Regions from separate parts of the Pristimantibacillus sp. Z349TD_6 genome, predicted to be linked through region 2. Evidence: predicted binding sites of a transcription regulator. Region 2 holds the regulator's gene; the other holds the start of a gene.
What was found. The regulator LexA, encoded in region 2, represses DNA repair genes until DNA is damaged. The targets are predictions, from matches to a motif close to CGAACATATGTTCG.

Region 1: AC0VYE_RS22080 (YhjD family protein) is a predicted target of LexA. The motif match lies at 2,334-2,347, and genes of this name have one in related genera.

Annotation. Positions count from the first base shown of each region.
Region 1 is NZ_CM149662.1:5,008,464-5,011,958, forward strand. Features, by position in the region: gene AC0VYE_RS22060 (DUF86 domain-containing protein) at 84-503, opposite strand; gene AC0VYE_RS22065 (Dabb family protein) at 656-943, opposite strand; gene AC0VYE_RS22070 (hypothetical protein) at 1,054-1,320, shown strand; gene AC0VYE_RS22075 (cupredoxin domain-containing protein) at 1,390-1,779, opposite strand; gene AC0VYE_RS22080 (YhjD family protein) at 1,915-2,316, opposite strand; gene AC0VYE_RS22085 (hypothetical protein) at 2,679-2,915, opposite strand; gene AC0VYE_RS22090 (GNAT family N-acetyltransferase) at 3,032-3,495, opposite strand, start outside.
Region 2 is NZ_CM149662.1:4,202,071-4,205,565, reverse strand. Features, by position in the region: gene AC0VYE_RS18320 (hypothetical protein) at 276-905, shown strand; gene AC0VYE_RS18315 (sporulation protein YjcZ) at 1,017-1,127, opposite strand; gene AC0VYE_RS18310 (hypothetical protein) at 1,363-1,509, shown strand; gene lexA (transcriptional repressor LexA) at 1,611-2,231, opposite strand; gene yneA (cell division suppressor protein YneA) at 2,390-2,764, shown strand; gene AC0VYE_RS18295 (ABC transporter ATP-binding protein) at 2,925-3,495, shown strand, end outside.

The DNA.
Region 1 (3,495 bases), 810 kb from region 2:
AAATCAAGCGTAAAACAATCATAAAGTCATAATCTATGCTTGCTCTGCAATCGTAATGGTTTACATGCAAATAGCAAAAACGCCTACAGCTCGCGTTCTAAATAATCATTAATCGATTGCTTAAAGGCAGGCAGCAGAGCAGTAAGCGTCTTCGTAAGCGGATGAAGCTCAGTTCTCGGCCAAACATAATAGTCCTGCACTAACGGCTTGCGAAGCTTCACCAGCTCCGTCAGCGTCGCCTGCATTTCAAGCGGAAACGCGCCTGCCTCGCCAGTAATATCGATGATGTCCTCATAGCTGCTCGCATCCCGCAAAATAAACCCGTCGATCAAGAAGCTGCCAACATCTGTTACGGTTTCAATAGCCAGATGCAGCGCTCTTTCCTGCGCCAGCCCCTCCAGCACCGTTCCCTGCCAATTAGCGGCAAGCGAGTCCAGCGCCGAAGCAATTTCAGTAATCGAATTCAACCTTACCGCTATTTGTTCACGATTCACATAATACATCAATCAGTCGCCCGCTTTCAGCCTTGCTTCTTTTTTTTCCCTTTGCGTTTCAGCCACGCCACCATAATAATGCTGCTAAAAATGATAACAAGCAAATAAGTAAATATTTCGTATACATCCCTCATGTCGCTCATAACTGCTCAACCTGCCTCTCAGCTTTCAAAATCAACGCTGACGGAAGCTTCACGAACTTGCATCATGTGTTCAATAACTTTTTTATGTACAGGATGCACTTGATACACTTCTAGCGCTTCCAGAGATTCGAACTTCGTAATAAGAGCGATATCGTAAGAACGCTCCGAATGCACAACGTCCACGCCAACCTCAATCGACTTTAATACTTCGATTTGCCCTTCCATATCCCTAAGCACTTGTGCGGTACGCGCTACGCTCTCTGCGCTGCCATCTTTTAATTTAAAAAATACGATATGAGTAAGCATTATTTAGTTCCTCCTCTAATATTGACGCATAACTTTTGTCTATTTGTCACATAATAACCTATGCAGTCGCATTACGGCAATCTTTAACACGAAGGGGCTCGGTGTACGTTATGCGCTATCCGGTTACAATTGTTGCAACAATTATTGGACTAGCTATCTGCTTGTTCAACTCCACGGGTTACGACCCGCACAATCTTGTTTTCTTCATGTTTAGCATTCCCGCATGGGTCGTTGATTTATTTGTTGACGTGCACGAGGTTAACGTCTTGCTCATGTATGTACTTACTGTTGCTACATGGGCGCTGCTTGGCTTTCTCGCCGACGTGCTTATCGTACGCAGTCGTGACAAAGAACATCATCCTCGTTCAGCACGATAGCTTTATTTTAGGCAAAAAGGAGCCTTTCGGCTCCTTTCTCATTTCTACAGCACATGAATCAATTACGCACTAGGCTGCTTCAACCACTAAAGTCGATTCCATCGTTGTATGTCCTTGACCGCATGGAATGGAACAATAGATTCTGTAAGTACCTGGCTCTTTAAATTCCAAATCTGTTTCCGGGTGATCGTTATCCAAAGCTACTTTAAGCTCGTCAATATGCATCCCGTGGATACCGCTTTTGTTGGAAAGTTTTAGTCTAACTTTGTCTCCAACTTTAACTTTGTACTCTTTTTGATCAAATACAAAATCGTTGGACGCTACAACCTTCAATAAAGTCATGCCCTCTGGCAACGAGGCAGACTCATCAACCGGCTTAGCTGGCAGTGCGAACGTGAGCAAATATAAGCCCAGCAAAGACGCCGCTGCGAATACAGTAAACATAATCCACTTATGCATTGCTATGTGCTCCCCTTTGCGATCATAATGTCTACCTCTTATATTACATAAGATCGTCCGAAGTTCTCAACCTTAAACTACGGAAAGCTGAAAAGTTTTTTCGTTATTTTGACAAAACCATGAACAATTACAAAATTAGCTGGACAAATACTGTTTTAACACCCGTTCAGACTCCGCTTTTACAAAGCCCCACAGCATAAAAAAACGATGATGGTACCCTCTGCACACATATTCGGCATGCAAACCATCCGCTTCGCGCTTCTCCTCATACACCTTTATTCCTGTTTCGCGGAATTTCCTTCTAATTCCAGCGAGGTCGAGCAGCACCCGATCCTGCATGCCGCGCATCATCGATTCATAAAACCGCGGCAGTTTAATGGCTGATGTGCCTATCACACGTATATCATGATCCAAAATACGCATAACAATGCCAAGCAAAACGTATTGCTTCACCAGCACAAGCTCTTCCTCGGTCTGTATCGGTGGATTAGCTGCCATTCTGACTTTTCCGCGGGCTTCTTCCTCTTTAGCGGCCATTGCCACCCCTCCAAATAAGAACGTTTGTTCTTATTATAGCGAGGAGCGAGGATTTGATGCAAGTTAATTTACTATTACCCAAAAGTTAACTTTTAATCCTGCTTGGCGTGATTGTTTGCGAGTCATTGATTCGCATCAGATGCATGACATAGGCATAAATCAATTTTTACCAAATCCAATGTAATACATCATGCTTAGAAATGCGGCTCGCTCGCGCTAACAACTGCATCTTCACTTTACCCAAAAAAATGAATACCCTTGTAAGAACGACTGCGTGCTTACAAGGGTATTGTTGTCATTACTTTAAAGTATTTCATTATGTACGTCTTCATATTACCATAGTAAAATTACGAAATTCAAAGTCAGCTAACCTGCTTATCCCAAACCAAACAGCCCCTATAAATACAAAAGGAACCATCGCTGTAATTCGCGTGATTCCTTCGGTGTTTCTTATTCAGCTTCGTCTGCTTCTCCTGCAGAGTAGGTGTACGTTTGATTGTTGGATTGACGCCCAGCCAGCTGCCCCGCAGTGCATCCGGTGTCATGCGCCCTTGCTGCGCCAGCTTCTGTCTTGCCTTTCTCGCCTTGCTAATAGACATTAGTAATGCCTCCCAAAAAAAGTATTATAAAGCAACGCCGCCGAGCAAGCATACATTTAGCTTCCTGCGGCTCGCTTCTTCCTATTATACGATGAAAACGTCCTTTGCGAAAGACGCTAACGCGCGTGCAATAATTCAAACTCCTTGCGCAGCATCGTAAATACAAGCAGCTCAATAAAATTCCCATCCTCAAACTCAAATTCCCTCGGCTGACTATCCTGTTTGAAACCGAGCTTACAGAGCAGGTTAATCGATGCAGTGTTTGACGGATCTACCTTTGCCTCGATGCAATGGAGCTTCATGCTGTTGAAGCCAAAAGCGATAATGGGCGCCGCTACCTCACTCATAATCCCTTTCCGCCAGTAGCTTGGAGATAGATCATAACCTAAATCCGTACGCGCATGCTCCTTCAAATAATGTAAAAACCCACATGTGCCGATTACTTTACCCGAGCTCTTCTCTTCAATTATCCATCTGATGCCTATTTGTAGAGCATAAATCTCCAAATGCCAATTCATTTCCTGCCATGCCTCGTCTTCTGCCGAGAAAGGCAGCAGCGGTGTATATTTGACAACATCAT
Region 2 (3,495 bases):
TCTAGTGCTTGTATAAAGATGATATATATGCGTCATTTATAAAATAAACTTTTATAGGATCAGCCCAACACATGGTTAATGTGTTCGTGGCTGGTCATTTTAGGTTGACTAGAGCCAGTACCACATAGAGTTAGTACTATTCGAGTGGTAATATTGTTGTTATATTCATAACAGCTAATCGACCCAAACTAATAAACGAAATCGTTATATTTATTATAGACTCAAAAACGACCCTACTTTAACCTGGATAATCAACGATAAATGAGGTGAGCAGCATGACAGAAACTAGAATAGATGAAGAAACCAATAGCAGTATTTATGTGTTGCTTACGGACACAGGAACATGGTTTACTCGGATGATCAAATTATTTACTGGTGCACCCTATAATCACGCTTCGCTTGCACTGGATGTTAATCTGAAGAATATATACAGCTTTGGGCGTAAACGTGCAAACAACCCGTTAATCGCTGGATTTGTCAAAGAAAATGTCTATACTGGAACGTTTCGATATTTCCCTAATACGCGCTGTGTTCTTCTAAAGATTACTTTATCAGAAAAACAACATGCCGCATTGCTTCAATACATTCGTGAGTTTGAAAAAAATAAAGAAAATTACCGATACAATTTAATCGGATTGTTAGGTGTACTGCTTGAGCTTAATATTGAGCCAACAGATTCGTATTTCTGCTCCCAGTTTGTTGCTGAAGCCATGCGGAGCAGCGGTATAAACTTGTGGGAACGACCATCCGCGCAAGTGACACCTCATGATTTTCTTAAACATGAGCAAATGCAAATCGTGTATGAAGGTTTACTTTATGATTATCCGAAACTTGACCGCAAGAAGCTAATACGAATTTCTAATTTAAGAACATCAGCCATACTGTTAAGAAAACGTGTAATTTAACATCTCTCCATTTAAATAAAAAACTAATGGTTGGAAGGAGTCTGAAAAGCAAAAAGAAGATCCATCAAATGGATCTTCTTTTGCTAATATTAAGAATGGCTCAAATATGAATTAATATCCGAAGCCAAAGCCGCCGCAACTGCAAGCAATGATCACCAGTAGAATGAATAATACTAAGATGATTCCTAAGCTTGAGAAAGCTCCACCCACGTAACCGGACATTTTTCAATGCACCTCCTTACGAGTTGAATACACAGTATGTTATGCTTGTTAAATTCATAGTGATTGGGTGTTTGTCATTAGCTGATGAATTCATGATTTCGTAACTGTGAACGATGAGATCGCCGGCATTGCAATAACCAAAAAAGTAAATGAAAATGACAGACACTATAATTGACTTGCACATTTTTTTATTATGCGAAAATATAGAAGATCTGGTGTTGGTGAACAAGCAGCAATGGTAGTTATACAAAAGCATAGCGGAGAGTGGGAGCTGTATCAGCTTGAACGAAATGTTCCCGCACAACAATTTTGGACCCATGCCATTGGAGAACTCACTAATCAGAATTTTGTTGAAAGGTTTGAGAATGGCAGACGTTACTAAATCTTTAATCAAAAAAGTTAATGTAATAGTCAAAGAAAAGGCTGAATCAACGATGCAAATACGTTGATTCAGCCTTTTCTTTATGTACATATAAGTTGGTATTAATGAATATCACGGAAAAGTCCAATGACTTTACCTAGAATCGTTACATTTTGAAGTAATATAGGCTGCATTGTGGAATTTTCCGGCTGCAAACGAATATGATTTTTCTCTTTGTAAAATGTTTTGACTGTTGCTTCATCGTCCTCAGTCATTGCAACTACGATCTCACCATTGTTTGCTGTTTGCTGTTGACGAACGATAACATAATCCCCGTCATGAATACCTGCTTCAATCATACTCTCGCCCATGACATTCAATATAAAAACACTGCTGTCACCAACAAAATGGGAAGGAAGCGGGAAATATTCTTCAATATTTTCTGTAGCAGTAATCGGCACACCAGCGGTTACTTTACCAACAATAGGTACTCTAGCTACGGAAAGCGGGATAATGCCATCAGAGCCTTCTTGATCCAAAATTTCAATAGCACGCGGTTTAGTAGGATCTCGGCGTATTAAACCTTTTTTCTCTAGACGGTCCAAATGACCGTGAACGGTTGAACTGGACAACAATCCAACAGCTTCGCCGATTTCTCGAACGGAGGGTGGATAGCCTTTCTCCCGAACTTCATTCTTAATAAATTCAAGAATTGAATGTTGTCGGTTAGAAATCTTCGACACTGCAATCACTCCATTAGTAGGTTTGCAAAAAATTATAACATAGAACTCGAGTTCGTACAAACATAAGTTCTTAAGTACAAAGGTTCGTATTTTTTCGTTGACACCAAACGTTTGTTCGTGTAATCTAAAAACAGAACAAACGTTTGGGGTGTTGATAAATGATAACCAGTCCAAGTTTTTATAGAACCATTCATAAACAAGATACGAACAAAGCAAAAAAGGTCAACCGCTTGATAAGGCATTTCATAAAGCGTCATACTGTTAAGCTCGTCGTTTGCACTGCTGTGTTTTTCTTATTGTTCACAAGCTTCCTACTTATGGGGACATACGCTTCGAGTAATACTCCCGAAGCCGCTTCCGCGGAAGAACAAATTATTAGGGTGCAATCAGGCGATACACTCTGGAATATTGCAAAACAAGTTTCAGATGGCAGCCATGATATCAGATATATCGTATATTTAATTAAAGATCGGAATGATCTGCAATCAACAGTTATAAAGCCAGGACAGAAGTTAATTATTCCTAGCATTTAGCTTGATTTTCCATTACAATTCAATAGTTCATACAAAAAATTACTTTCTATTTAAAGTAGATGCAGGCCAATCTACTTCTTTAGAAAGTTTTTTTATGTTTACTGCAGGGTTAACCCTTGGTTTAGCCGTCTATTAAAGGGGACTGAAAGGAGATGCTATTTTGTTACGAGTTGAAGAGTTATCCCACTCATTTATGAATGGGCATGAAACAACCGCTGTACTGCAGAAAATAAGCTTTCACGTACATAAGGGAGAAATGATTGCGTTGTTAGGGAGCTCCGGTTCCGGTAAATCTACTTTACTGAACTTAATGGCTGGCTTAATGAAGCCTACAGAAGGCCAAATCTTTATCGCGGACCATAATATTGTAACGATGAATGAAAACCGCTTGGCAGAGTTTAGACGGAAACATATTGGATTTATTTTTCAAGCGTATGAGTTGATAGCCAACTTGACGGTTAGGGAAAATGTGGAGCTTCCGCTTGTATTTCAATCAATGCATCCTTCAATACGGAAGAAAAAAGCACTTTCGTTATTAGAGCAAGTGGGAATTCCTGATAAAGCAGAATTATTCCCATCGCAGCTCTCGGGAGGACAACAACAGCGTGTCAGTATTGCAAGATCATTGATAACAGAGCCATCGGTTATTTTTGCGGACGAGCCTACCGGTAATTTGGATACCAAAACAGAGGAAGAAATTATTATGATTTTGAAGCAGTTGAATAAAACGA